4 regions of the Agrobacterium bohemicum genome follow, and region 3 is predicted to be linked to each of the others. Evidence: riboswitches for the same ligand, from Rfam matches in the RefSeq annotation. Region 3 holds a riboswitch; each other region holds the start of a gene.
The links. Region 3 has a riboswitch for cobalamin ahead of bluB (5,6-dimethylbenzimidazole synthase). Riboswitches for the same ligand answer to the same signal wherever they lie in the genome.
Positions count from the first base shown of each region.

Region 1: another riboswitch for cobalamin. It lies ahead of ATO67_RS14445 (LysR family transcriptional regulator); the one in region 3 lies ahead of bluB (5,6-dimethylbenzimidazole synthase).
Region 2: another riboswitch for cobalamin. It lies ahead of nrdH (glutaredoxin-like protein NrdH); the one in region 3 lies ahead of bluB (5,6-dimethylbenzimidazole synthase).
Region 4: another riboswitch for cobalamin. It lies ahead of ATO67_RS07100 (DUF1636 family protein); the one in region 3 lies ahead of bluB (5,6-dimethylbenzimidazole synthase).

Region 1 is NZ_KQ961030.1:196,348-203,831, reverse strand. It holds gene ATO67_RS14470 (DUF1419 domain-containing protein) at 138-743, opposite strand; gene ATO67_RS14465 (DUF3991 and toprim domain-containing protein) at 808-1,842, opposite strand; gene ATO67_RS23300 (hypothetical protein) at 2,046-2,222, opposite strand; gene ATO67_RS14455 (amidase) at 2,935-4,356, shown strand; partial or broken gene ATO67_RS14450 (LysR substrate-binding domain-containing protein) at 4,425-4,655, shown strand; gene ATO67_RS14445 (LysR family transcriptional regulator) at 4,759-5,664, opposite strand; cobalamin riboswitch at 5,844-6,049, opposite strand; gene ATO67_RS14440 (DUF1852 domain-containing protein) at 6,251-7,240, shown strand; gene ATO67_RS14435 (methionine synthase) at 7,264-7,484, shown strand, end outside.
Region 2 is NZ_KQ961030.1:188,107-195,590, forward strand. It holds gene ATO67_RS14390 (CapA family protein) at 1-6, shown strand, start outside; gene ATO67_RS14395 (helix-turn-helix domain-containing protein) at 53-277, opposite strand; gene ATO67_RS14400 (winged helix-turn-helix transcriptional regulator) at 480-920, opposite strand; gene ATO67_RS14405 (MFS transporter) at 1,000-2,370, shown strand; gene nrdF (class 1b ribonucleoside-diphosphate reductase subunit beta) at 2,460-3,434, opposite strand; gene nrdE (class 1b ribonucleoside-diphosphate reductase subunit alpha) at 3,461-5,614, opposite strand; gene nrdI (class Ib ribonucleoside-diphosphate reductase assembly flavoprotein NrdI) at 5,584-5,997, opposite strand; gene nrdH (glutaredoxin-like protein NrdH) at 6,007-6,231, opposite strand; cobalamin riboswitch at 6,479-6,698, opposite strand; gene ATO67_RS14430 (GNAT family N-acetyltransferase) at 6,805-7,434, opposite strand; gene ATO67_RS14435 (methionine synthase) at 7,434-7,484, opposite strand, start outside.
Region 3 is NZ_KQ961023.1:73,478-80,961, reverse strand. It holds gene ATO67_RS00420 (DUF2865 domain-containing protein) at 1-1,067, shown strand, start outside; gene bluB (5,6-dimethylbenzimidazole synthase) at 1,070-1,756, opposite strand; cobalamin riboswitch at 1,831-2,011, opposite strand; gene ATO67_RS00410 (hypothetical protein) at 2,115-2,303, shown strand; gene ATO67_RS00405 (phospholipase D family protein) at 2,415-3,917, shown strand; gene ATO67_RS00400 (carboxymuconolactone decarboxylase family protein) at 4,001-4,591, shown strand; gene ATO67_RS00395 (response regulator) at 4,657-5,493, opposite strand; gene ATO67_RS00390 (response regulator) at 5,630-6,007, opposite strand; gene ATO67_RS00385 (SDR family oxidoreductase) at 6,183-6,887, opposite strand; gene ATO67_RS00380 (pyridoxal phosphate-dependent aminotransferase) at 6,975-7,484, opposite strand, start outside.
Region 4 is NZ_KQ961025.1:312,316-319,799, reverse strand. It holds gene ATO67_RS07125 (L-fuconate dehydratase) at 1-9, shown strand, start outside; gene cobD (threonine-phosphate decarboxylase CobD) at 140-1,168, opposite strand; gene cbiB (adenosylcobinamide-phosphate synthase CbiB) at 1,167-2,132, shown strand; gene ATO67_RS07110 (cobyric acid synthase) at 2,119-3,576, opposite strand; gene cobO (cob(I)yrinic acid a,c-diamide adenosyltransferase) at 3,580-4,197, opposite strand; cobalamin riboswitch at 4,304-4,515, shown strand; gene ATO67_RS07100 (DUF1636 family protein) at 4,630-5,055, shown strand; gene cobW (cobalamin biosynthesis protein CobW) at 5,049-6,086, shown strand; gene cobN (cobaltochelatase subunit CobN) at 6,090-7,484, shown strand, end outside.

The DNA of each region.
Region 1 (7,484 bases), on a different contig from region 3:
AACTCCTGTTGAAGGCACCATTTTGCGATCTGCCGGCGCGGGCAGCTCGAAGTGCGCAGAGGATGGGAATCCGGCAGGGCCGATTGTGCGAGAGTTCGGCCGCGCGTCGCGATCGGTTGTGAAGACTGTTGTGTCGTTCAGGCGGCGATGGAGAGGGGGAGGTGCCTTAAATGCACCGGAAGCTTGGCGGAGATTTCGTCGTCCGTCAGATCATCGAGCAGTTTCAGGAACGTGCCCTCCTTGCAGCCGTACAGGACAACGGTGCGATGGCCACGGTTGCTTTGCGGCCATCGATCGCCCGCATAGTCGCGATAGTCGTCAGCCGTGCTGCTCCAGATGTGCTCGAGCCGCTCTTGCCGAGACATCGACCGGAGCGGACGACTTTCCCGCTCGACGATGGCCAGGCGCATATGCTCGGCCATAGAACGTTCGGACAGGTCGCAATATCCATGGAAGTGACGGATGACCCCATCGATGCGCAGGCTGAAGAACACTGACGTCACGGAGTCGGTCAGGAACTCACGCATGGCAAACATCGATCCGCGGATCCAAAGCGGCGGGAGGATCTCGAACATATAATCGTGCTCCGCTTCGGCGATCTCAAACCATTCACCGGCATAAAGGGATGAAGCATCGCCATCCCATCGGCCCGGTCGCTGGGCATGACGGTCGAACATGCGGTACATTTGCTTGCGTGTTGCCACGCCCTGGAAAACCTTGCGGATTGCGGCAGAGGGGTTCATTTGCGGCTCCTTGGGATATGTCCGGACCGAAGAGAACACCGTCGTCACGACCATGCTCATCTCTTCAATCCTCCATGACCTCTCCCGGGCCGCCGGCATCGTGTCCGCCCGGGTCAAGGGCCGGCGCAGCCGGGCGAAGCCTCCCTTGACGCGGGAGGCGCGAATGCGGCACGCCGTTCATTTCTCCTTCCTTTTCCTGCTTCTCCCTTTCCTGACATTTCAGGACCTCGTTCCAGTCGTCCGCCGGCGGTCGCAGACGCAACCAATCGCATCCAGCCTGATCGGCCACTTCACGAAGGCGATATGCAAAGGCCTCGCCCTGGCGATTGGCGTCGGTCGCCGCAACAAGTTGCACATCCGGGTACCGAGCCAGTTGTCGTAACGCTGCGGCAGTGTTCGGCGACCAACCGCCGCCGGTGCTGAGATAGAGGGTGTCTTCTCGCATCCCCTCGATTGCTGCGAGGCTCATTGCATCGATCGCAGCTTCCGTCACACAAAGCCGATGGGCTCCGGATGGGCCGAGCCGGAACAGCACCTTCGCGCCGCCCGTCGCAAAGCCCCGCCAGTCCGGGCCGCGTTCTTCCCAGCCACAGATGTTACCGTCCTCGTCAACATGGCCAGCCCACATGCTTCCGTAAGGGCCTTCACGAAGTACACCCTGTTTGATGGCACCCTTCAGAATCCGTTCCGGTACGAAGCGCGTAAACCGCAGGTAGCGCCAGGTTTCAGATGACGGTCGAGGTTTCCGACGCGATATCCACCGATCATGGATCGTCGCAATCGCAGTTTTTGTTGGCGCTGCCGCCATCCACTCCGGTTCTATTGACTGGAAGCCGATGAGACCGGCGACACGGTCCAACGCGTCCAGGAAGCCACCTCCGTCGAGGCGTGCAACAAGTGAGAAAACGTCGCCCTTGTCATCGCCTAGCGGATCGAACCAACCCTGGCCACCATGGGTGACGATAACGATCTCACCGCCGCGGCGGTATTTCACAGCCCGGCGGGTGCTTTCCTTCGCATCGATCGCGAAGCCCGATGTCTCCAAAACTGCTCCGCACCCGACCCGTTCGCGAATTTCCTCAATATCTCTTCGCTTCATCATCTTTCCGATCGCCTGGCGATCGTCCCTTGTTAATTTCCTTTCCGCATTCTTCGCGGACCCCTTCACGTCCGGCGCGAAGAGCGAAGGCGGCAAGGGCGGGGTTGGCAATTGGTGAATCCTGCAAAGGATTTGCCAGCCCCGGCGTCGCTTCCCTTGCCACCGCTCGCTCGCTAGCGGCAGCCGGAACGGCAAAAGGCGGCTCAATGAGCCGCCCAGGGGGAAAGCTCGTGCACGATTTCGAGGTCGTCGCCGTCGTCGATCTCGTCGGTGGGTAGGACGCCGTATTCACCGTCGACTGCAAAGACGGTGACCGGGACCATCAGGTCACGGGAGAGTTGGAAGGTGTGGGACTGTGCGAGAGAAAGATCGTGCGACATCGTTATCGGCTCCAGTTGGGGAGCGGGCCAATTCCCGCTCGATGGTTCCGAAAAGGCCCTGAGACGGGCGCGATCACCTCGCAGGCAAAGCCAAGAGGCCGCAGCGTGGCTGCGGACCCTTCACGGGTTGATCGTGGAAGATCCGGATCTGGGCCAGGAAGCCATCGACAGAGAGCGGGATTGGCCGTGGTTCATGCTGGCGATCACGAGGTGATGCGGCGTGTTGTCCCGTACCTATGCGGGCCAAACTTAAGACAGTTTTGATGTGCCTCATTCGAAAAGGGATGAGACCTATGTGAGCGGAGATGGCGCGATCGTTCGCATTCCGGCCTGACCTCCCGACCTGTTGTCATCCTGTCAATTTCGCCAGGTATCGGCGGTTTGAATAAACCATTTTACTGATGACCGACGGTTCTGATGAGCGAAATGGTTCTGAACCTGACAGCATTGCCTGAAGAAACGCGGGAGTGGATAGGACATGCTTGGCCGTGACGAATTTTCCGTGTTGATCGAACGGGCAGGGCTGAAACTTGACGACGACCAATTTGAAGCTGCCCGCGCATCATACGCAAATCTCCGGGTCCTGACTGATTTGGTGCGAATACCGCGTGATCGCCGGGTGGAATCTCCCCACGTGTTTCGTGTCGATGGACCAGCAATTCCAAGGCCCTGCACCACGGACGATCGACCTTCGACGGACGAGGTGTGACAGATGTCGGAGCTCTGGGAACTTGGGATCGCTGAAACCGCACGAATGATTGCTCGAAAACAAATCTCACCCGTCGAGGTGGTTGATCACTTTCTTGCACGTGCAACAACACTCAATTCCACGCTCCATTGTTTCATCACGATCGAGGAGGACGCAGCACGTGTTGACGCCCGCAAGGCTGAGGCTGAAATCATGGAAGGTCAATACAGAGGACCTTTGCATGGCATCCCATATGCGGTGAAGGACATCATCAATGTGTCTGGCCTTCCAACCACCAACAATTCTCGCCTCACGCTGGGTGACATCGCAACGTCTGACGCGTCAGTCGTCGCAAGTCTGCGCGCGGCTGGCGCTGTCTTGCTGGGTAAGACTGAGACGCAGGAATTCGCCATGGGTGGGCCGGATTTCAGCCTGCCCTTTGGGCCCGCGCGCAATCCGTGGGATCTCGATCGCTTTACCGGGGGCTCGTCAAGTGGGTCGGCGGCAGCCGTCGCTGCGGGAACGGTTCCGCTTGCGATCGGAACGGACACGGGCGGATCGATAAGGACGCCGTCAGCCTACTGCGGCATTTCGGGCATGAAGCCGACATATGGTCGGGTGAGCCGCTGGGGGATGACGCCTCAAGCCTATTCCATGGAGACCGCCGGCCCAATGACGTGGTCCGTTGAGGACAATGCGATAGCACTCCAGGCTCTTGCAGGTCATGACCCCGGTGACCCGTCTTCAGTCGACATTCCGTCGCAGCCATGGACCGAGGCGACGTCTTTAGGCGTGTGTGGCATGAGGATAGGTCTCCTGCGCAGTTTCCATGAAGAGGAGCCCGACTTCTTTTCGGACGAGTGCGTCGCAGTTTTCGAAGAGGCTGCCAGACTTTTTGAACACGCTGGTGCCACCACCACGGATGTATCATTATCACCTCTGCGTCACTATTTCGCCGCCCAGCGCGTCATCATGTATAGCGAGGCAGCAGCCGTCCACGAAGACGATTTCAGACGCAGTCTCCATCTTTATGGTCCGTATTCGGTCGAGCGCTTTTTACCAGGCTTCTTGCTCACTGCGACCGATTACCTCCAGGCATGCCGCAGGCGTGGGGAACTGACCACAGAGCTCGCCGAGGCCTTTTCATCTGTCAATCTCCTTTTGGTGATCGGTGCGCTTGGCGTCGCACCTCTCATCCATGACGTGGCAAGAAATTCTCTTGTGAATGGGACCCCGTCCGTCAATGCCGCTTTCAACCTGACGGGCTCGCCAGCCATGAGCGTGCCTGCGGGCATCAGCGCCGATGGCCTGCCCCTTTCGGTCCAGCTCGTCGGGCGGAATTTCGACGAGTTCAGCATCTATCGTGCGGCTCAAGTCATCGAAGACGAAATGGCCCGTAGAGCAATCTGCCCACAGGCGGCCGTAAAGGTCGACTTCCTTGCGTAGAGGAGAGATGCCGGCCCAAATAGAAGTGCGCCTTCCTGCGAGGTTCTCCGTGACGCGCTCTCACTTGTGGAAACATGGAGGCGATCAGGGCTGCCGCGATCGATAGCCTTGGCCTCGCTTATCTGCCAGAGTTCCTAGCGGCCGATGCCATTCGCGAAGGCCTGCTACAAACGGTGCTGAGCGACAGTCTGACGGCACCAGGCCATTTCTCCATCCTCTGGCCGTCGGCGCGATTTATTACACCGAGGCTGCGCGCCTTTATCGATTTCGCAGCGGAGAAGCTGTTTACGGAAGTCTAATTGATGATGCCAATCGCCATGTCTTATTGGCGCAGAGCGGATAACCGCATCTGGCCCAAAGCAGACAAACGCGCGTTTATGCTTCCGACTGACGTTACTCCGCCTATGAGCTAGCAACTGGTGTTGAAGGTGTTTGACGTGCCCTGCTCAGGAAACCAGCGATATAGTCGACGTCCTCATCGCCACATCTTAACCCGAGGTGGATACTCTTGCTGATGCCCCTGCTCCCTATCCGGACAGGTTGAACACCCAGTTCCGCGGCGTCCAGCCGCACGAGCCAGTCTGGGATTGCGCTGACCCCGCGACCTGCCGCAACAAGCTGCAACATCATCTCCGTTGTTTCGACAGTACTGTGATGACGGGGGCGAGTGTCGCCCGGTACTAGGAACTGGGTGAAGACATCGAGCCTTTCCGGCGGCACAGGATAGGTGAACAACGTCTCGTCCAGAAGGTCTGAAGGTTCGGCATGATCTTTGAAAGTTAGCGGATGGCCGGTCGGCACGGCGAGGACTAGCTCGTAATCGAAGACCGCCACATAGTGGATGCCCGCCGCATCGATCGGGTCTGGCGTGATCAGGATGTCGATCTCTGATCCTGTTAAAGCAAATACTCCGCCGAACACGAAAGAGGTCGTCAGCTCCAAGTCGACATCGGGCCATTCGAGCAAATATGGCTTCGTGACGCCCATGAGCCATTGATGGCAGGGATGGCATTCCATCCCGATTTTCAACGATCCTCGTCGTCCATACCGGTAATCAGAGAGGACATTTTCCGCCCTTTCAAGCTGCGGCAGGACGCGCTGCGCGAGTTCAACGATGTAGCGACCCGCCTCAGTCAGACGCACATTGCGTCCGTCTTTTCCCCACACAGCTATTCCATAGCGTTCTTCGAGTTTTCGGATCGTATGGCTGAGCGCCGACTGGGTCACATTCAACCGTTCAGCAGCCGCCGTCAGACTGCCAAGACGGTCGACTTCCCGCAGGATGGAAAGGTGTTGTCTGTCCAGCATGTCAGCGACTTCTCGTCTGCAGGTGCGCGTCGAGGGGGATCGAGACTTGCTTAGGTGCTCTTGTCGTCGGGTTCTGGTTCATCGGCACTGCCATCATGTTGCGGCAGGGCGAAGACATGACGCGAGGCAACGGCGCGAGGATGCCGAACGCAAAGCGGCACACCGGGACACCCCGCCCGTGGACGTTATCTGTCGCGGCAGGTCTCCTGGCTTGCGGGTCAATGCTTCCGTCCGTCTTCCCGAGGCGCGCCTCAGTGACATGAATTGACTTCCGCTCGTCGCTTACAGTTGCGGGGGCAGCTCCGGCTTCGGGCGATGAGCGCCGTACCGAATTCCCTCTTAGCTCCAGACTTTCGCCTGAAGAACCACGATGACGAAGCAATGTAGCATGTTGGTTGGAGGGTCAAGTTTTCTTCTCAAGAAGTAGAGAACGTTGTCGGCATCAAACGCATGAACAGCGCTCATACGTCAGTGAGATAATACCATTTTTAGTCAGCCGCCGGGTCAGGCATACCGCCCGCAAGAATGACTTTGAACCGAAAGGGCCGCTTACGACGACCTAATTCGGGAAGCAGGATGCCGGATGATGTTGGACAGCACTTTCACTTTCTCGATCAGGTGCATTCCGTTTGACGAGGACTATCGCCCTGCAGAGAGTACGCGCGCCACGACGAATTTCGCCAATCTGGCACGAGGCGAGAACCGTCGAGAGAACCTGCGCAACGCATTGCGGATGATCGACAACAAGTTCAATGCGATGGCGCATTGGGATAACCCGCTACGGGATCGCTACGCAGTCGAGATCGAAATCGTATCCGTGGAGATGAGCATCGGGTCATCGGCAGAGACCGAAACCTTCCCCATCATCGAAGTCCTCAAGACCAACATCGTCGATCAAGCGACGAGCGAGCGTATCGAAGGCGTCGTCGGTAACAACTTCTCTTCCTACGTCAGAGATTATGATTTCAGTATCCTGCTGCCCGAGCATAACATTAACAAGGACGCTTTCAGCGCACCTGACGACTTCGGTGATCTGCATGGGAAGCTGTTTCAGGCGTTCCTGAAGTCAGAAGCTTACAGGGACCATTTCAGCAAGCCGCCGATCATCTGCCTGAGCGCCTCCAGCACCAAGACCTATCATCGCACCGACAATCAGCATCCGATCCTTGGTATCGAATACAGGCAAAGCGAGTTCTCGCCGACAGACCGGTACTTCGAGAAGATGGGATTGCAAGTACGTTATTTCATGCCGCCCAACAGCGTCGCGCCATTTGCATTCTACTTTATCGGCGACCTGCTGACGGATTACACGAACCTCGAGCTCATCAGTACCATCAGCACGATGGATACGTTCCAAAAAATCTACCGCCCGGAAATCTACAATGCCAATTCCGTTGCGGGCACGTGTTACCGCCCAAACCTGAAGCACTCGGACTATTCACTGACGCAAGTCGTCTATGATCGGGAGGAGCGCAGCCGCCTTGCAGTCGAGCAGGGAAAATTTGCCGAGCAGCATTTTATCAGACCGTTCAAGACCATTCTCGATGCATGGTCCGCCAACTACGTCGTCCGTTAATCCGAAAGCATAGGATCATTCCGATGAAGTCATTGTTGCCCCCTTCGGCCGCCGGCAGCCTGCCAAAGCCCTCCTGGCTTGCAGAGCCTGAGAAGCTATGGTCGCCCTGGAAGTTGCAGGGTGATGAACTGATCGAAGCGAAGCAGGACGCCTTGCGTCTGGCATTGGACGACCAGCTTCAGGCTGGCATCGAGATCGTCAGCGACGGGGAGCAGACCCGCCAGCATTTTGTCACAACGTTCAT
Region 2 (7,484 bases), on a different contig from region 3:
AATTGATAAAGGAGCCGGGCCGTTCTTCCTCGGCCTAAAACAAGATCGGCTGTCATTGCTTGGTGGCCGATCTCGCTTTCAGCAGATCGGTGGCCTCGACCTCCAGGATCCGCGCCAGCGTTTCGACCATATCGATTGTCGCAGAATACTGGCATCTTTCCAGGGAACTGACGTAGGTTCGGTGGATGTCCGCCCGGTGAGCGAGCTCTTCCTGCGAAAGACCTCGTCGCAAGCGAATTTCCCGCAGATTGGACGCGAAAGTTTCTCTGATACCCATGAACGGATTCATGCGTTTTGCAGCGCATTCATCTACAGAGTATACTCTTCATTTGTGTTTACGAAGTGTCTCATACCGAGGAATGAGCGCGGAACAATTGGGCCGCATAGGTTCGAATTGCGCCTTCCGCTTCGCGCCAACGGCGGTCTTCCGCTCTCCACCAAAGTGGACGTTTGAGCGATGGCCACCGACCTATAGATGCTCAGGCTGTCACACGCGTGTCGCTCCAGTCGAGGGATCGGCCATCGGCGGATCGGATAACGAGCCGGGCGATTGGTCTACCGGATTCGTGGTCCACCAGTGATGAGCGTTCCTCGCCCTCGGTGAACAGGAAATCTTCGCCCCACTGGCGAAGTGCAACGATGACAGGGAACAGCCCGCGCCCCTTTGCAGTAAGGACGTACTCGCGGTAGGCAGTTCCATCCGATGCTGGCGCGGTCTCAAATATTCCGCGCCTTACCAGATCACCAAGCCGAGTGGCCAATACGCCCCTGCTGATGCCCAGCCCGTTCTGGAACTCACCAAAGCGCCGCTTCTCATCGAAAGCATCGCGGATGATCAGAAGCGACCACCAGTCTCCGATTGCATCGAGAGACCGTGCCACCGGGCAACCGGAATTCCATAAGCTCACACGTTTCACCATCGGTGCCCATCTCCATCCTTCAGAATCTGGTTCTATCTTAGAACTAGAAATGTGTTGAGCCAAGTGGTCTGGGAGTGGCATGAAACAAGATCATGAAGGCCACCAAATGGAAGAGAAGTTAGACAATGCCGTGCCAGGAATGCGGGAACAGGGTTTGTCGGGACTACATACCCTCATCATTGCCGCCGCAGCCAGTTTAAGCGTAGCGAACATCTATTACGCGCAGCCATTGCTCGACCTAATGGCACATGATCTTGGAATACCGCCAGCCACCATCGGTCTCATCGTGATGTTGACGCAGGTGGGTTATGGTTTGGGGTTGATCTTTATCGTGCCGATTGGCGATCTCATCGACCGCCGTAAGCTTATCATCGTTCAGGGATTATTATTGGCCATCGCTCTCGTGATTGTCGGGGCAGCGGGAACGAACGCGATTTTGTTGGCAGGTATGGGTGCGGTCGGCTTGACGGCTGTTGTTGCACAGACACTGGTCGCTCAGGCGGCGGCCCTAGCCACTCCGGCCCAGCGGGGTAGGGTGGTTGGCACGGTTACCAGCGGAATCGTAACAGGCATTCTTGCCGCCCGATCATTTGCAGGAACAATTGCCGATGTCAGCGGATGGCGGGCTGTGTATTTGACATCTGCGCTTATCACACTTGTCATGGCCATCGTTCTCATCGCGATTCTACCGCGCCAATCTGCGAAACGGAATACGGAGACGTATACCCACGCTTTACTCTCCATTCCAACCATGTTCCTCCGAGAGCGAAGCTTGCTGTATCGAGGTGCCCTAGCGCTCCTGATTTTTGCTGCCTTCAGCACGTTTTGGACCGCGCTTGTCCTTCCGCTCAGTGCCCCGCCCTTTTCCTATTCACACACGAGAATAGGCATGTTTGGACTGGTTGGGCTGGCGGGAGCGATTGCCGCGACATGCGCGGGAAGACTTGCGGATCGAGGTTACGGTCGATGGACAACAGGAGTTTCTCTGGCGGTCTTGCTGTTATCCTGGGGACTGATCGCTCTCCTTCCGGTCTCGATGGCGGTGCTGCTCGTAGGTGTAGTTTTGATGGACTTGGCGGTACAGGCGGTCCACGTCACCAATCTCAGCGCCATTGTGGCTTTCAACCCGCAAAAAAGCAGCCGGTTGATTGGAGGTTATATGGTCTTCTACTCTGTTGGCAGCGCCATTGGAGCTATTGCTGCTACGGCGACCTACTCGTGGTTCGGCTGGACGGGATTTCTCTCCTCGGGGCCGCGTTTAGTGCAGTTGCCCTGGCGTTGTGGATCAAAAGCGAGATATCGGAGAGGACCAATTAAGCACTGCGCTTCATCCAGTGCCCGTGTCAATGACTGGTTTGGGCCAACCTTTCCCTTGGCAGCTTTGCGCCAAAAGCGGTCATTCGCAACGAACCGAACCACCGATGAACTGTTAGTTCAGCGTCGGTTCTAACGAAGCCACTTCATTCTTCGCTGATCGGGTCGCGGCATCAAGACATTGGCTCTAGCGGCGGTCTCGATGTCGCGACGGGGTTCAATCCCTCAGAAGTCCCAGTCTTCATCCTCTGTCGCCACCGCCTTCCCAATGACATAGGACGAGCCAGAGCCGGAAAAGAAGTCGTGGTTCTCGTCGGCGTTTGGTGAAAGCGCGGAGAGGATTGCGGGATTGACCTTGCAGGCTTCTGCGGGAAACAGCGCTTCGTAACCGAGGTTCATCAGCGCCTTGTTGGCGTTGTAATGCAGGAATTTCTTGACGTCCTCCGTCAGGCCGACGCCGTCGTACAACGCTTCGGTGTACTTTGCTTCGTTGTCGTAGAGTTCGAGCAAGAGATCGAAGGCGAAGTCTTTGATGTCCTGGCGCTTCTGCGCAGGCAACCGGTCTACCGCACGTTGGAACTTGTAGCCTATGTAATAACCGTGCACGGCTTCGTCGCGGATAATGAGGCGGATCATGTCGGCGGTGTTGGTGAGCTTGGCGCGGCTCGACCAGTACATCGGAAGATAAAAGCCGGAATAGAACAGGAAGCTTTCCAGAAATACGGAGGCGACCTTCTTCTTCAGCGGATCGCCGCTGTCGTATTCGCGCATAATCAGCGCCGATTTCCGTTGTAGGAACTCGTTCTCTTCCGACCAGCGATAGGCATCATCAACATCCGGTGTCGAGCACAGGGTGGAAAAGATGGAGGAGTAGGAACGCGCGTGGACCGCCTCCATGAAGGAGATGTTGGATAGCACCGCCTCTTCGTGCGGCGTCGCGGCGTCTGCCATCAGCTTGACCGATCCAACGCCGTTCTGGATCGTGTCGAGCAGGGTCAGGCCAGTGAAGACGCGGATGGTGAGTTGCTGCTCTTCTTGCTTCAGCGTTCCCCAAGATGGGATGTCGTTGGAGAGCGGGACCTTTTCCGGCAGCCAGAAATTACCGGTCAGGCGATTCCAGACTTCGAGGTCCTTGTCGTCTTCGATACGGTTCCAGTTGATGGCACGGATGCGACTGACGGGCTTGACGGCGATGTTCATGTGTTGATCTTTCGAAGCGTTCTTGTTCACAGCGCGCATGACACGCAACCCTGCACTTCCGTGCCTTCCAGTGCCATCTGTCGAAGACGGATGTAATAAATGGTCTTGATGCCCTTCTTCCACGCGTAGATTTGCGCCTTGTTGATATCGCGCGTCGTCGCGGTGTCACGGAAGAACAGCGTCAGCGAAAGACCTTGGTCTACATGCTGGGTCGCCGCCGCATAGGTATCGATGATCTTTTCCGGGCCGATCTCGTACGCATCCTGGTAAAATTCGAGGTTATCGTCGGTCATGAAGGCGGCGGGGTAATAGACGCGGCCGATCTTACCCTCTTTGCGTATTTCAATCTTCGAGACGATCGGGTGGATCGAAGAGGTCGAATGGTTGATGTAGGAGATCGATCCTGTCGGCGGCACGGCCTGGAGGTTCTGATTATAGAGGCCTGAGGTCATAACCGCTTGTTTCAACGCAAGCCAATCCTCCTGCGTTGGGATCGCGATGCCTGCCGTCACAAATAGCTCGCGAACACGCTCTGTCGCTGGCAGCCATTCGCGTTCGGTGTATTTGTCGAAATACTCACCGGACGCATATTTCGAGTTCTCGAAGCCTTTGAAGCTGACGCCGCGCTCGGTCGCGATACGGTTCGAGGCGCGAATGGCGTGATAGGTGACCGTGTAGAAATAGATGTTGGTGAAATCGATGCCTTCGTCCGAACCGTAAAAGATGCGCTCGCGGGCGAGATAGCCATGCAAATTCATCTGTCCGAGACCGATGGCGTGGCTGTCGTCATTGCCTTTCTCCACCGACGGCACGGAGGCAATATGGCTCATGTCAGACACCGCCGTGAGCGACCGGATCGATGTCTCGATTGTTTTTCCGAAATCGGCGCTGTCCATGGCGGCCGCGATATTCAGGGAGCCGAGATTGCAGGAGATGTCCTTGCCCATGACGTTATAGGATAGGTCGTCATTATATTCGCTGGCGTCGCTGACCTGAAGGATTTCCGAGCAGAGATTGCTCATGGAAATGCGACCGGCAATCGGGTTCGCCCTGTTCACCGTGTCCTCGAACATGATGTAGGGATAGCCGCTTTCGAACTGTATCTCGGCGATCACCTGGAAGAAGTCACGGGCCTTGATCTTCTTCTTCTTGATCCTGCTATCCGCCACCATCTCCCGGTATTTTTCGGTAACCGATATCTCGGTGAAGGGGACGCCGTAGACGCGCTCGATGTCATAGGGCGAGAATAGATACATATCCTCGTTGTTCTTCGCCAATTCGAAGGTGATGTCGGGCACGACGACGCCGAGCGACAAGGTTTTGATCCTGATCTTCTCGTCGGCATTCTCCCGCTTGGTATCGAGAAAACGCATAATATCAGGGTGGTGGGCGTTGAGATAGACGGCACCGGCACCTTGGCGCGCGCCGAGCTGGTTGGCGTAAGAGAAACTATCTTCTAGCAGTTTCATGACAGGAATGATGCCGGATGACTGGTTTTCGATCTGCTTGATCGGCGCTCCAGCCTCGCGAATGTTCGTCAGTGACAAGGCCACGCCACCGCCGCGCTTGGAAAGCTGGAGCGCGGAGTTGATGCCACGTGCAATGGATTCCATGTTGTCTTCCATGCGCAGCAGAAAGCAGGAAACCAGTTCGCCACGTTGTTTTTTTCCCGCATTGAGGAATGTCGGCGTCGCGGGCTGGAAGCGGCCGGCGATGATCTCATCGACCATATCCTTGGCAAGTTCTTCGTTGCCTTGCGCAAGTGCCAGCGCCACCATGCAGATGCGGTCTTCGTAGCGTTCGAGATACCGCTTCCCGTCAAAGGTTTTCAAGGTGTAGCTGGTGTAATATTTGAACGCGCCAAGAAATGTCGGGAAACGAAATTTCTTGACAAACGCACGATCGAACAAATCCCGCACGAAATTGAACGAATACTGGTCCAGCACCTCTCGCTCGTAATAGCCCTCGGTCACCAGATAATCGAGCTTTTCTCGCAGATTGTGAAAGAAGACCGTGTTCTGGTTCACGTGCTGAAGAAAATATTGCTTGGCGGCAAGCCGATCCTTGCCGAGCTGTATTTTTCCTTGCTCGTCATAAAGATTGAGCATCGCGTTGAGGGCGTGGAAATCCAGTTCGGATTCCGATGTCTTCAAAGGCTTTTCGAAAGTCGTCGCGTCCAAAATCGTTCCAATCCGTGTATGACGTTAACGACGTCTTCGTCGGTTCCCAGAAGCTCGAACCTGTAAAGATACGGCACCTGGCACTTCTTCGAGATGACGTCACCCGCGAGCCCATAGGTCTCGCCAAAATTGCTGTTGCCCGCGGCGATCACGCCACGAATGTTTCCGCGGTTCTCCTCATCGTTGAGAAAGCGGATCACCTGTTTTGGAACGGCCCCTTTTCCGCCTTCGCCACTGTAGGTGGGCAGGATGAGAACATAGGGGGCTTTGACCTGAAGGCTCTCGGAAGGACTGAGGGGAATGCGCCGCGCACTCATTCCCAGCCGTCCGACGAAGCGATGGGTATTTTCCGATCGGCTGGAGAAATAGACGATCTGACCCATTGCTCTGGCTCAGGCCGCAAGCGTGCTGATCATATCCGGGCGAAAACCTGCCCAATGGGTCTCACCAGCCACCACAACGGGAACCTGACGATAGCCAAGTCCCTGGACCAAATCATAGGCATTGGTGTCTTCGGAAACATCGATGACGGTGTAGTCGATGCCCTGGCGGTCCAGAGCGCGGGTGGTTGCTGTGCACTGGACGCAGGCTGGCTTGCTGTAAACGGTAATGGTCATAATGATCCTCGTGAGATTTGTTTAGGGCGTGCGATATCGATCAGGCGTTGGGAACACCTGTTCGGGAGATTCTGGGATGCATGGCAGCCGGACTCGGCTACGGGCGTTACCGCCCGCTATTCACGCGGATACTGACTAAAATGATGCGACATTGACTTCACCCCGAAGTGGTTGATGCGGAGACCAGGGGAAGCGGCACGCGCAGGCTCATCCCGCACGCAAACGCGACCTTCGGACACCCCGCCCGTGGACGTATTCGTTTGAGGCAGGTCTCCTGGCTCACGGGTCGTCGCATCCATCTCGCCTTCCCGAAGCATTGCGGCCTCAGTGGCAGTTTGAGAGGATGCTCGCCGCTTACAGTTGCGGGGGCAGCTCCGGCATTGCTCCGTCCAGAATGGACGTCACGCACCGTATTCCCGTCTTAGCTTCCGACGCGAATCGGAAGAACCTCGAACACTAGATATAGTATATGAGGGGATAGTTTCGTCAACTCTTAGCAGGGTGGTTGTTAAAAAATTAAGTCCTCGTCCACCGCAGCCTGTGGATAACAGGGTGATCATACAGCGTGAAAGTTCAGCCCCGAATAGCCGCAGACAAGCCGATATCAAGTATCGATTTTGCGTTTCCGCAACGTTCGTAGCGCAACGGCTTGTCGAAATCGACGCTCGTCTCGGTTCCGCGGTTGGACGGATAGGAGAAGTGGCCAAACGCGCCATAGCCTTGGGCTTTCCAGAAGCTGAGTGTTTCCGGTGTCTGAACATCGGCATGGAGGTAGGACGAGGTGTAGTCAAACGCGGATGCCCGGCTCTCCAAGGCTGCCACAATCTTTGTGCCAAGCCCTTTACGACGGGCGCACGGCTCTATGTACACGCGGACAATCTGACATACCTTTTCGCCGTCGCCATAGCGATTTCGTAAGCGCTCCTTCGTAGAGGGTTTGTTTTCGAGCGCGTAAAGACCGCCAGTCGCAATGATATGTCCATCTCCGTCCCGCACAACGAGAAAACTGCCGTGCCTTTCGAGGGAGAACCAGTTGTCCGGCTGCGCCAGCAACAGCGAATCCAGGTCAGAATGCCAGGCGGGAGTGTAGTCGATCCCGTAGACGTTCTTGATCATCCGCAGGCAGAAGGTCCTCGCTTCAGCCCGGACGGCGGCCTGTGCGTCATCAGTCAGCCATTCAATCGAGAAATTGTCGATCGGCATCAGGCCGCAAGCTCCCTGCGGATGATGTCAGCGCCTGCACCGAGTGCACG
Region 3 (7,484 bases):
CGGCGCAGGCCAGTGCCGTCTGTGATGGGCTGCGCCAGCAGCTCACTCAGCCAACGCGCATCATCGGCAACACGGCCGAGGTAAGACGTTACGCCAATGCGCTGGCGCAACAGAATATTCTCATTCGTCGGATCAAGAACGATATGCGCGGCTACGGCTGCTCGTCAGGCAGCGTCATCGTCTATGGCAATCCAAACGCCGAACTCTGCGGCGAAATCGGTGATGCGCTGGTTCAGGCCGAATCCGACCGTGCCATGATTGCGGAAGATCGAGACCGCATGCTGGCCTCGCAGCGCGATGAGAACGCGCAGGACAGCCGCGAACGCATCATGGCAGCACTGGATGCGCAGGGTTGTTACGATGAGCAACCGCCATCCTTCGCCACGACCGATCCTTCGCAACAACCGGATATGGGCGGCACGGTCGACCCCTTCGACAGTCCCGATAATCAGGACTACCGCCCCTCGCCCGACATGCCCATGCAAGGCGGATTAAGAACGCTTTGCGTGAGAACATGCGATGGCGCGTTCTTCCCGATTTCCTCGAATGCCACACCGCTGGATTTCCGCGCGCAGGCAGCCCAATGCGAGCGCATGTGCCCCGGCACCCAGACCGAACTGTTCTACCATTCGCTTCAGGGTCAGGAAAGTTCGGACATGGTATCGGCCAAAACGGGCGAACCCTATGCCTCCATGCCAACAGCCTTTGCCTATCGCAACAACGCAGGCACCAGTCGCTCGCCATCCTGTAGCTGCAACATGGCCGCCTATCACGACGAGATGAAAAAGCAGGAAGATCAGGCAAAAGCACCGCAATCGACCCCGTCACAGGAGATGTCGAGCATCACGACCATTACGTCACCGAAGAGTGACACAATGCCGAAACCTGCTGACATCAAGCCCGAGGAGCCGAAGCCGGTGGAGAAGGCAGAGCCTGTTCCTGAGCGGGAATACGACCCCAACAACAGCAAGGTCCGCATCGTCGGCCCGCAGTTTCTGCCCGCAGAAACGAGCCGTATCGATCTGAAAAACCCAGCGCTGAAAGGCGCACAGCCGCAGCAAAGGTGACCTTACTTTTCGCCCCACCTATCGCGAAACACAAGTTCCTCCAGCGGCAGTCGCTGCCGCCAGCCTTTGACCGCCAGTTCCGGCTCGTCATAGAGCATATCGACCTTGCCGACGCATAGCCAAGCAACGATTTCGATGTGTTCGGGGATGGCGAGAATATCGCGGATATCGGCGTCGTGGAAAATGCTGACCCATCCGACACCGATGCCTTCCGCCCTCGCGGCCAGCCACAGGTTCTGTATGGCGCAGACGGTGGAGTAGACATCCATGCGCGGATTGTGGGTTCGTCCCAGCACCACGTCGCCGCCACGGGTCGGGTCGCAGGTCACGCAGATCGACAATGGTGCCTTGCGGATGCCTTCGAGTTTCAGGCTGCGATAAAGAACTTGCTGCTCCTCCCCGAACATCTCTGCCGCCTCCGCATTGGCGCGGGAAAATGCCTCCCACGCGCGCTGCCTCACGGCTTCATCGGTCACGAGTGTGAAATTCCATGGCTGCATGAAGCCGACAGACGGCGCCGCATGGGCAGCCCTCAGAAGTTTTTCTACCAGCGCGTCGGACAGTGGCTCGTCCAGAAACTGGTCCCGCACGTCACGGCGGGTTTCGATAGCGCGGTAGACGGCGATCTTATGGTCGTCAGAAAATTCATGCGCCGGCACAAGCCCGCGCTCGAGGTCATCAGGTCGCATCGTCAATCCCCAACAATGCCGAGGCCGGACACATCCGCATCCGGTATCTCGAAAAACCTCGCGCTGTCCAAGCGGTTGGTCTGTTGCATCAGGCCGGTCTTCTGACTTGGCTTCGCTCGCATGTTGCCGCCTTCCCGATCTCTCAGTGGCCTATGGCAACACGCGTCCACCTTACAGCGTTGGGCACGTCACGGAATTTCACCGCGTTCCCGATTCTCCTACCGCAAAGCAGGCACCTGATGCAGGCGTTATCGCGAGGCAAACGCGAAGAAGCAAGACAATCCCGTGTCATTTGCCAACTGATGCCGGAACCCTCCAGCCCGCTGACGCATTCTCCCTGCACAATGGAGGACATCTTATGGATAATTATGCCGAACTTCGCGAGCGCATCGGACAGGATCTTGATACGCTCAAGAAAACCGAAAACCCAAAATCCATTTTCGAGATCGCAGATGATTACCTGCTTGGCGATCCTGACCTGAAACGACAGGTCGTTGAAGATATCATCAAGGAAGAGGCCGACAGGCGAAGCATTGAAATCCACTGACCCAGACCAGATATCTGAGCAGAATATTCAATAAAAGATGCGGGTGATACCATCTCTGTGAATGCCACTGTCGCTATTGCGATCCTTATCGTACTCGTCATTGTCGCGGGTATGGCTCTGGCTACGCGTCACCGCGACAAGATCATCATCAAAATCGCATCGACAGCCCTCTCCAAGGACGATGACGAGACACCCCTCGACCGGCACTGGATGGACCTCAACCGGGATCGTGCCGAAAAGAACGCCCTGTCCCTGATACAATCGAATGTCGGTGCTTTCGCCGCCAGGGTGGGCTCCGCAAGGGCGGCGGGGCGCAGTCTCGACCTCATGTATTACATGTGGAACGCGGATCTTACGGGCCAGCTCGTCATGCGTGAGGTCATCGCCGCTGCCGATCGCGGTGTGCGGGTGCGTCTGTTGCTTGATGATCTCGGCGTGTCCATTTCCGACCGCGCCTTTCACGCTATCGACAGCCATCCCAACATCGAGTTGCGTCTGTTCAACCCCACAAAAGCACGTGAGAACGTTTTCAGGCGCGGCATAGAGATGGTGTTTCGGTTTCGCAGCGTGAACCGACGCATGCACAACAAGGCGTGGATTGCGGATGGTCGGGTCCTCATCGTCGGCGGACGTAACATCGGCGACGCCTATTTCGATGCAGCGGAACAGACGAATTTTCGGGATTTCGATGTCATAGCGCATGGCACATGCGTTGACGAGGCAGAGGACATATTCGACGACTACTGGAACAGTGCAGTGGCAGTTCCGGTCAGATCGCTTCTGTCGCGGCGGCCCAGCAAACTTGCCAAGCTTCGTCGGCGAATGGATGTCCTTGCCTCGGGAAATGCCGCCCGACCCTATCTTGCGCAGGTGGAAAGCCAGCATCACTCCGGCAATTTTCTGATGTCTGACAGTCTGCATTGGGTCGAAAGCGCGAAAGTCGTTGCCGACCCGCCTGAAAAGGCTGCCGGAAACCGTCGCAATGGCCATAATTTTCTGATGGAAACACTGCTTCCGATCATGGAGCAGGCGAAGAAGAAACTCAGGATCACTTCTCCCTATTTCATTCCCGGCCAGAAAGGCGTCGAGACATTCTCACGCCTCTGCGCCGATGGCGTGTCTGTCTGCATCCTCACCAATTCACTGGCAGCGACGGATGTGGCTGCCGTTCACGCTGGTTATTCGCGCTACCGAAAGCCGCTACTGGTCAATAACGTCAAAATACACGAGCTTCGTTCACAGGCAGATCAGTACAAGTCCTTCTCGCTTCGTGGCTCCGGTCAGGCCAGCCTGCATACGAAGGCTTTCACCCGCGATGGCGAGATCGGCTTTATCGGCTCGCTCAACTTCGACCCGCGCTCCATGTCTTTGAATACCGAGATGGGTGTCCTGTTTTCATCTCCAGGTCTGGTGAAAGCCATGGACGAAATTTTCGCGCAGGAAACCAACCACGAAATGAGCTTCGAGCTGACCTTGAATGCAAGACGAAATCTGGTGTGGAATGGTCTGGTGCGCGGTGAATTGCGCCACTACTCGAACGAGCCCTATGCAAGCCTCAGCCGCCGGATACTGGTAATTGCCATGGGACTTTTGCCGCTCGAGTCGCAGCTTTAATGTTTTTCAAGAAAAAGCGTTTCCGAACTGATCCAATTGCGCGCTCACGCATTTCAGAAAGAGTTGAAATACAGGAGAGTTCCATGTTCATCGCCCCGCCAGAGCCGACAGCCAGCCGCAAGACAGCAGAAATGTATCGCGGCGCCGAGGAGACATACGGATATCTTCCCAATATGTATCGGGCCTTCGGTCATCGCCCGGAGGTCATGGAAAGCTGGAGTGCATTGCTGGTCAGCTTGCGCGGCAATATTGAGCCGCGACGCTACGAATTGGTGACGCTCGCCGCAGCCCGGGAACTTCGCTCTTCCTACTGCATGCTGGCCCATGGGGCGGTGCTGGTGCGCGAAGGTGTTTCGGGTGATCAGTTGGAGGCTATCGTTGATGGGCAAGACGACGCACCGCTGGACGATCAGGAACGCGCCATCATGATCTTCGCTACCAAAGTTGTGCGCGATGCGACATCGATCACGCAGGCCGATATCGACGCGCTCAAAACACACGCTCTTACGGATGCGGAGATTTTTGACATCGTAGCGGCAGCATCTGCACGCTGTTTCTTTTCCAAGACGCTGGATGCGCTAGGCACCTCTCCAGACCAGACCTATGTGGACAAACTCGGCCCGGAACTTGCCGATAAACTGGCAATGGGCCGCCCGGTCGAAAAGGAAGTCTGACGCATACGTTTGCAAACAGCATAAAGGCGGCGGCACCAACGCGTGCCACCTGCCAACGTCCAGCCTTAGGCTGCGACCTTCTTGCTGTGCATCTTGGCAGCCTGGATTTGCACAAGCGTGTCCAGGTTCTGGTTCACGCGGCAATAGAACTCTTCATCGATGAAGGGCCGCAGCATGAAGTCGTTGCCGCCAGCTTTCAGGAAGCGCGCCGACAGAAGGCGGTTGGTGGACGACGACACACCGATGATACGCAGTTCGTGCGACCCACGCATCGTGCGGATGCGCCGTGTCAGCTCGAAACCATCGATGTCAGGCATATTATAGTCAGTTACAACAAGACTGATGTCCGCATTGTTCTTCAAGAGCTCAAGCGCCTTCGCGCCGTTGTCGGCAAGGCTTACCCGGAAGTTGTAACGCTTCAGACGGCTTGAAAGCAGCGCACGTGCCGTCGGGCTGTCATCCACGATCAGCACATGATGGCGGTGGTTGGTCAGGAAGCGGCAGACCGATTCTGTCAGCATATCGACGGCAAAAACGTTGTCTTTGAGAATATAGTCGACAACTTCCTTTGTGAGGAGTTTTTCGCGCGTGTCTTCATGGAATGTGCTGGTGAAAACAATGGTAGGAATGGAGAGATCGACAAGATATTCCAGTGCCTCACCATTCTCTGCACCGGGCAAGTTGATGTTGGAAATCGCCAACGTCACCTCTTCGGAGGAGCGCTCGTAGCATTCCTGCAATTCTTCAAAGTTGCGGCAGACTTCGACAGAAAGTCCAAGCAACTCCTTAAGACGAGAGCCGATCATCTGGGTGAAGACATTGGAGTCTTCGGCAAGCAATATTCTTGTGTCGCGAAATGGCACGCCAGAATACTGCATGCCCGTAATTCCCAGAAAGTTCATAGTGCCCCCAAATACCCGAAATCCTTGAAAGCGACTATAACTGCTGATATTTTCAGAATAATTAATCCATAAAACCACGTGTGAACTATGGTTACTTATTCGCAAACCATTGTCTTGCTGCGCGCAGCGAAGCAACTCATACAGTCATCAGGCGCAACGTATCGACGACCTTGGTAAAGTCATAGGGCTTCGGAAAAAACACACTGCGCTCCGGCAAAACCTCTTCTGACGGGTTGTGGTGCCCAGACGTCACGACGATCCCCAATGGGGTGTTCGCTCTGCGGGCCCAGTTTGCGAGCCCAACCCCATTCATACTCCCGGGCATATCGACATCGGTAAACAACACGTCGATGTCCTGGCGGCTGTCGAGAATTTCCATCGCCTCGTCGGCACCACAAGCCTCCACTGCGTCAAAGCCTGCATCTTCGACAAGATCGACCGCCATCATGCGTAAGAGAGGGTCGTCTTCGACGACCAGTACCACTTGTCTGGCGTATGCGTTGCGCTGTCCCATGACTGGTTACCTGCTTTTACATCCAAGCGTCGTGTTCGTGAAAACTTTTGACCTTGGATTGAACAACGCCACCCAGCCATGCAAGTTCCTTTCCCGTGCGCGGAATCAGGACTTCTCCACGGGATAAATGGGCAAGGCACATCAACCTGTCATTCGTCTTGTAAAGGAAGAACGCTCACACGGAACGGGTTAGGCCACCATCCACCCGCAGGTTCTGGCCGGTAATATACCCCGCCCCTTCCGACGCCAGAAATGCGACGGTTGCCGCGATTTCCTCGCTTTTACCGTAACGTTGCATCGGCACCATGTCACGTCGGGCATCCGTTGCGGGCAGGCTGTCTATCCAGCCCGGTAGAACGTTATTCATGCGCACGTTGTGTGGCGCATAGGTGTCCGAGAAAATCTTGGTATAGGCGGCAAGCCCCGCCCTAAATACGGCAGAGGTCGGAAACATCTCGCTTGGCTCGAACGCCCAGGCGGTGGAAATATTGATGATAGCACCCGACTTTTGCGACACCATGACAGGTGCGATGATGCGTGTCGGGCGGATGACATTTAGCAGATAGACATCGAGACCCGTATGCCACTGCTCATCGGTGATTTCCAGGATTTGCGCACGCGGACCGTGACCGGCGCTATTGACCAGCACATCGATCCGCCCAAATTTTTCAAGAGCGAGATCGGCAAGCCTCTTGAGATCATCGACGGATTGGTTCGAACCCGTCACGCCGATGCCACCAAGCTCTGCAGCCAGCGCCTCACCCTTGCCGGACGATGACAGGATCGCGACCTTGTAGCCATCTGCCGCCAGACGTTTCGCCACCGCAGCGCCCATGCCGCTGCCACCCGCCGTTACCACCGCTACTTTTTCTGCCGACATCGTTGTTCTCCCATCCTGCTTGAAACTCGAACTTAACCGGTTTCACCAGCAAGTTCGAACCAAAATCATTGATGGAAGATGACAGCTTTATTTCAGCCAGCCGCCGATCCGACCGACCGCTTCGGCAATGTCGGACACGGAACCGGCATAGGAGAATCGCAGCGCGCGGTGGCCTTCCAAGGGGTCAAAATCCAGCCCCGGCGTCGCCGCAACATCGATTTCCGCCAGCATCCGCTTGGCGAAATCCATGCTGTCATTCGAATAGCGGCTGGTATCGACATAGGCGTAGAAGGCGCCGTCCATGGGGGATGCCAGCGGCAGGCCCAGTTCCGGGAGCCGGCTCATCAGGAAATCGCGGTTGGTGCGGTAACTTTCCTTGTAGACATCAAGCTCGTCTTCTGCGGAAAAAGCGGCCTTGGCGGCACGCTGCGAAAGCTCGGGCGCTGAAATATACAGGCTTTGCGCAAGACATTCGACCGGTCGTATCAGCATTTCAGGCAGCACCATCCAGCCGATACGCCAACCCGTCATGCAATAATATTTCGAAAACGAATTGATGACGACGACGTTCTCGCTGATCTCGGCGGCACTCGTCTC
Region 4 (7,484 bases), on a different contig from region 3:
AAGGGGTAAATGGGCTCGCTGCCCGTTCCACCGTCATCCTCGCCCTTGTGGCGAGGATCTAACCACGTTTAATGTTGGGGTTCGTTAGATCCTCGGGTCAAGCCCGAGGATGACGTCGAATTGGGATAATCGCGTTGCTCTAGAACGCAGCCAGCGCTGCTTCGAGCCTCACCCACTCGGCCTCTTCTCCTGGAAGACCAAAGCGAATATCCTTAGGTCTCTCATCGAAGATGCGCGTCAGAATGCCGTGTTGCATCAGGTGGGCAAACAGGTGCGGTACCCGCTCATCGCGAACGAGCGTAAAGAGCGACGTACTCCCAGCGATCGTTAAACCGGTTTCTATCATCATCTCGTTTAGCCGTGCCGAATCATCCCTTAGCCGGAGTCTCATTGCATCTTGCCAGGTGTGGTCCCCGAGCGCTTCTGTTGCGATATGCAGAGCCGGGCCTGAAACGGCCCAAGGGCCAAGCCTTGACTCGAGCTCTGCTGCGACATCGGGATGGGCGACTGCGAAGCCGAGACGGACGCCTGCCATGCCGTAGAACTTGCCGAAGGAACGTAGGACGATGAGGCCATCTGATGTTGTTGCATTGGCAAGACTTTGCGCATGACCGGTCTCGATGAACGCCTCATCCACCACAAGCAGCCCGCCCTTTTTGCGCATGGCTGCTGCCAGTCCCTGCAACTCGGTGCGATCAGACACCCGCCCATCGGGGTTGTTTGGGTTGATGACGACGGCGTAGTCAAAGGCCAAGAGATCCCTGATTTCAGAGACTTCGGTTACAGCCAGGCCTGCAATGCGGGCAGTGCGGGCGTGTTCGGCGTAGGTCGGTGAAAGAACGCCGCATCTTTTCGCGCCGCTTTGGACAGCCATATGTGCCAAGAGCGGCATCAGCATCTGCGTTCCGGGGGCTGCGGCAATGTGAGTGCCAGAGGGCGCGCTGAACGCCGTTGCCGCGATGTTTTTCAGGGTTTCGACGGCACCCGGTTCCGGCAGGCGGGCAAAGGCGCTGGCAGGAATGGGCGAATGGGCGTAGGAGTGCGGGTTGATCCCGGTGGAAAGATCGATCCACGGTTCGGGCGCCTGCGGAAAAAGCTGGCGCGCGTGGCCCAGATTGCCTCCATGGCGGATCGCCGGTTGTGCTTTTTCTGGTACCTTTTCGCCCATGTTCTTCGCTCTCGCTTTCCTATCACTGCTCATCGAGCGCCTTCTCGGCTATCCCGACTGGCTGTTCAAACGCATCGGCCACCCCGTAACCTGGATCGGTTCGCTTATCGCGCTCCTAGATAGAAAATGGAACCGGGGGAGTGATTCATTTTTACGTCGCAAAGGCACGGGTGTTGCCGCTCTTGTTATCCTTCTAGGGTCGACGGTGCTGAGTGCATCGGTGTTGCAGTCAGCACTTCTATGGCTTCCGTTCGGCATATTGGCCGTGGCAGTGCTTGGCGCATCCCTGCCAGCACAGAAAAGCTTGGAGCAGCATGTCGAGGCCGTGGCGATGGCTTTGGAACGTGAGGGTATCGAAGGCGGTCGTAAAGCCGTTTCGATGATCGTGGGGCGTGATCCCGATAATCTGGATGAGGCTGCGGTCTGCCGCGCAGCGATTGAAAGTCTGGCGGAAAACTTTTCCGATGGTGTCGTCGCTCCCGCGGTTTGGTTAGGGCTTCTGGGGCTTGCCGGCGGTGCGGGTTACAAGGCGATCAACACAGCAGACAGCATGATTGGCCATCGCTCTGCCCGTCATGAAGCATTTGGCTGGGCGTCGGCGCGACTGGACGACCTGGTCAACCTGCCCGCTTCCCGGCTGACTGGCCTGTTGTTTGTCCTCGCTGCTTTTTTCGTGAATGGCGCTTCGCCTCGGGCTGGTTTCCGCTCTATTTTCCAAGACGCGCACCATCACCGTTCGCCCAATGCCGGTTGGCCGGAGGCGGCACTGGCAGGGGCACTTGGTTTCGCGCTGGCCGGTCCTCGGTCTTACGGCGGGCAAATGATCGAGGCGCGGTTCATGGGCGAAGGTGGGCGGCGCGATTTGACATCTGTCGATATTCGCCAGGCTTTGACACTCGCACGTATCGCGGATGCTATGTTGATCGCGTTTTTCGGTGCGTTAGCCTTGGCTATCGCGCTATAGCCAGTAGTGCATCGAGATCGAGATGGCGTTCCATGTGGTCCGCCAACCGGTCCAGAACGTCATCCACCTGCGCTTCGTAATTGAGTGCCGAGCTTTCGCCGCCCAGTCGCTCCAGCCATGCGCTGCGTTGATTGTCGTCTGCGAAGAGGCCGTGAATATAGGTGCCAAAGACGCGGCCATCAGCAGAGATCGCGCCCTCGGCGTGGTCGCCCATCGTAGAGAAGGGACGCATGTTGTCATTCCCTGTCGTTACACCGACATGCATTTCATAGCCGGAGAAAGAAACGTGATCGAAGCTTTGGCCGATGACAGAAACGAGCCTTTTGTCTCCCGTCAGCACAGTGTCGATATCCAGTAAGCCCAACCCCTCTATCGTGTTAGGCGTACCCTCGATACCATCAGGATCTGCCACCGTGTTTCCGAGCATCTGGTAGCCACCGCATAGGCCAAGCACAAAGCCGCCACGGCGCGCATGCGCCTTGATATCTACATCAAGCCCTGAACTTTTCAGGGCGCTCAGATCGGCGATCGTGGATTTGGAGCCGCAAATCAGCACCAGTGCACAATTTGCGGGAATGACATCGCCTTGGCGCACCCTGATAAGCTCGACATCCGGCTCAGCCTCAAGGGGATCAAGGTCGTCGAAGTTCGAGATGTGCGGCAGGATCGGCACTGCGATGCGGATCTTCGCGCCGGGTTTGTGCTGCCCAGGTGCTGTCAGGCCCAACGCGTCCTCTGCTGGCAGGCGATTGGCATCGGCAAAATGCGGCAGGAGGCCGATCGGGTTCCAGCCGGTTTTATCTGAGATAATGCGCATTCCTTCATCGAACAGGTTTGGATCACCCCTGAAACGATTAACGATGAAACCATGAATCATGGCGGCATCGTCTGCATCCAGAACCGCCTTTGTACCAACAAGGCTGGCGATGACGCCGCCTCGGTCGATATCGCCAATCAGGATGACGGGGGCATTGGCTGCGCGGGCGAAGCCCATATTGGCAATGTCGTTGGCGCGGAGATTGACTTCCGAAGCGCTGCCCGCACCCTCGATCAGGATGATGTCAGCTTTCGCCTTGAGATGTTCAAAGCTTTCCAGAACGCGCGGCATCAACCCTGCCTTCATATGCTGGTAATCTACGGCTTTGGCTTTGCCGATTACTTTGCCCTGCACCACCACCTGCGCACCGGTCTCGCTTTGGGGTTTGAGCAGCACGGGGTTCATATGCACGGAAAGCGGAACGCCAGCAGCCCGTGCCTGCAAGGCCTGTGCCCGGCCAATTTCGCCACCATCTGCTGTGACGGCGGCATTGTTGGACATGTTTTGCGGCTTGAAGGGCATGACGGACAGTCCGCGACGGACGAAGGCGCGGGCCAGCCCTGCCACCATCAGCGACTTGCCGACATCCGAGCCGGTGCCTTGAAACATCAAAACGCGCGCTGTCATGAATTAGAACTCAATGCCGGATTGCGCTTTCACACCAGCTTTGAAGTGATGTTTCACAAGCGTCATTTCCGTAACCATATCGGCGGCATCCATCAACGGCTGCTTGGCATTTCGGCCGGTGACGATAACGTGCAAACCGGGGCGACGAGTTTGCAGGGTCTCTACCACCTCTTCCAGCGGTAGATAATCATAGCGCAATGCGATGTTGAGCTCATCCAGAACCACGAGACCGATGGTGTCATCGGCCATCATCACCTTGGCTTCCTCCCAGGCTTTGGTCGCGGCGGCGACGTCGCGCTTGAGATCCTGAGTGTCCCACGTGAAACCTTCGCCCATGGTGCGCCACTCCACACGGTCACCGAACAGGGCGAGTGCCTGTTGTTCGCCGGTGGACCATGCGCCTTTGATGAACTGGACAATGCCGACACGTCTGCCGGTGCCCAGCATGCGCAAGGCAAGGCCGAAGGCTGCGGTAGACTTGCCTTTGCCAGGGCCGGTGTTGATCATCAGCAGACCTTTTTCGACGGTCTTTTCGGAGACTTCAGCATCTTGAACCGCCTTGCGGTTGACCATCTTGGCGCGGTGACGTTCGGCTTCGCTGTCGCTGATGTCGCGGGTCATGGCGGTTGGTCCTTCCGGGTCTCATGCTTTTCCAAAGCGGCGACTATAACCAAAACGCATGCGTGAGCAATGATACGCGGCATTGACACAAAAGCACCGCAGGGCATAAGGGTTAATGACTGACGGTCTTTTTCCGGCAACGGGAAAAGCTAAGAGGGAACACGGTGCACTTCGCTTATGCGGACAAATCCGTGGCTGCCCCCGCAACTGTAAGCGGTGAGCCCGCGCCGGAAGCCACTGGACATCTTCAAGTCCGGGAAGGCGGCGCGAGGTGTTGAAGCCGCAAGCCAGGAGACCTGCCGTTTCAGGAAAAACGTCTGCCGGGCGGGGTGCTCCGGTCAGTCGGTTGTTCGCCAATGGCTTTGCGGTTGTCCGCATGCCGTTTTCGATATCCGCACCCCAAGACCATGTGAAGGCGCGGAAAGTACACTCTTGGATATTACATCAACATCGCTCAGCCTGAATGAGAAGACGCACCATGACACCGCGCCTGGAGTCGTGGTTTATGTGTGCCGCAGTTGCCGGTCCGAAGCTGATCCGAATGCGGACCCTCGCCCCGGTGCGACCCTTGCGCAGGCCGCCATTGCGCTGGGTGACGCAGAGGGTGTCAATGTGCGCAGCGTCAATTGCCTTGCCAATTGCAAGCGCGGCTTGAGTGCCGCCATTCGCAGCGCCGATGGATGGTCCTATATGTTTGGATCGCTGAGCGAAGACGATGCGGCCGACCTTATGGTTGGCGCACGTCTGTTGGCCTCTGCGCCCGACGGGCTGATGCCGTGGCGCGGACGGCCCGACAGTTTGAAGCGTGGCCTCGTTGCCCGCATTCCCCCTTTGAATTTTACCGAGGAGACATCATGACCACGCTCAACCGCGTTCCCTGCACCATCATCACCGGCTTTCTGGGCGCTGGCAAAACCACGCTGCTGCGTGGCCTTCTGGAAAAGCTTGAGGGTAAGCGGCTGGCCATCATCGTCAACGAGTTCGGCGATGTCGGTATCGATGGTGACATTCTCAAGGGGTGTGGCATCGAAAACTGCCCGGAAGAAAACATCGTGGAATTGGCCAATGGCTGCATCTGCTGCACAGTGGCAGATGATTTCCAGCCCGCCATCGAGCAGATTCTGAGCCGACAGCCACGCGTTGAGCATATTCTGATAGAGACCTCCGGTCTTGCTCTACCAAAACCCCTAGTACAGGCTTTCCAGTGGCCAGCGATCAAAAGCCGTGTAACGGTGGATGCCGTTGTGGCCGTGGCCGATGGCGTAGCACTTGCACAAGGCATGGTATCGCATGATCTCGAAGCACTCGCTGCTCAGCGCCAGAACGACGAGGCGCTGGACCATGACGATCCGGTCGAAGAGGTTTTCGAAGACCAGATTGCCTGCGCTGATCTCATCGTTCTGACCAAGGGCGATCTACTGGATGCGGCGGGTCTCGAACGCGCCAAGGCACATATTAACGCTCATCTTCCAAAGGCTGCTAAAATTATCGTGGCTTCCAATGGCGCGATCGATCCTGCCGTGCTCATTGGCCTTGGCCTTGCAGTGGAAGAGCATATCGAAAACCGCCACACCCACCATGATGAAGAAGCAGATCACGACCACGACGAATTCGACAGCTTCGTTGTAGAACTGGACGCGGTAAAGGATGCAAACGCGCTAGCGATGCGGATTTCCGAAACCGCAGCATCGGAAAATGTGTTGCGCATCAAGGGGTTTGTCGAGGTGTCAGCCAAGCCGATGCGTTTGCAGGTGCAGGCGGTCGGTTCGCGCGTCAACCATTACTTCGATCGCCCGTGGGCTGCCGGTGAGGTGCGCCGCAGCCGTCTGGTCGTGATCGGAGAAAAGGGTCTCGACCGCGCGAAAATCGAGCGGATGCTGGCAGCCTGATCCATGCACATCCTCGCCACCACATCTTCGTCTCTGGACGACCTGATAGAGCCGGTTGATCTCAACCAGGGTCAGGCGGATGTGGTGGTGCTGTCTTTTTCGGCCAGCGATCTGGGTGGGCTGGAGCGCGGATGGCAGCGTAGTAACGATGTCTCGGTATCCTTTGTGTGTGCCAACCTTTCCGAACTTCGCCACCCCATGTCGGTCGATCTGTGGATTGAAAAGACGGCGGAACATGCCAGACTTATCCTTATCCGGATTCTCGGCGGTGCCGATCGCTGGCGATACGGCGTGGACGAGTTGTCGAGAATGGCGCGGCGGCGTGGCTTAAAGCTCTTGCTTTTGCCCGGCGAATGCAGCGATCGCGATGAGAAACTCGAAGCTGCGTCCACGGTCGATCTACCAACGCAGTCCAAAATCCTTTCCTTCTTCCGCGAAGGCGGGCCGGAAAATATGGACCGGATTGCGAGAGGGCTTGCTGCGTTGGCGCGAGGGGAAGTCTGGCCCGATCTTGCAGCAGAACCGTTGCCCAAATGCGGATTCTACCGGCCCGGTGAAGGCGTGGTTGACCTTTCGGCGGCGCTGGATTGTTACGAGGCCGGTACGCCGCTTGTGCCCATCCTGTTTTATCGTTCCATGCTGATGGCGGAAGACGTTGCGCCGATCGATGCGCTATATGAGGCACTGCGTGAACGCGGCTTTTCGCCGCTTCCGATCTTTGTCGGCGGTCTGAAAGACAGCGACGCTATCCGGTTTCTGGAAGAAAAGCTCGTTCCCTTGGAACCGGCAGCCATGATAGCAGCGACAGCTTTCGCCAGCCATTCGGACGAAGATGGCAAGAGCCTGTTCGACCGGCTGGGCGTCGCAACCTTTCAGGTCATCATGGCCACCACCCGCCGCGATGGTTGGGCGGAAAACATGCGCGGGCTCAACCCGTCCGATCTCGCCATGCATGTGGTGCTGCCGGAATTGGATGGGCGTATTCTGGCGGGCGCTATTTCCTTTAAACAGCCTTACCCAGACGGCGGGCGCGGCCTAGTCCATATCCCGGAGCGTGATCGCGTCGAGCAGGTTGCCGATCGTCTCTCTGCCTTTTTGCGGCTAAAGAATGCGGCACCTGCTGAGCGGCGTGTCGTCATTCTCATGCCGGATTATCCAGGCGCTGCACCGGGGCGAACGGGATATGCGGTTGGTCTCGATGTACCGCAAAGTGTGTTGGAGGTCCTGCGCGACTTACGCGACGCCGGTTATGCGGTGGACGATATTCCAGAGACGGCGCGGGCGTTGCTTGACCGGGTTGAAAATGAGACGACTACTTTTACGCTGGCCGACTACTCAGCGTTCCGCGACGCCCTGCCCAAAGCTGCCAATCTGGCCTTGGACGAAACATGGGGTGAA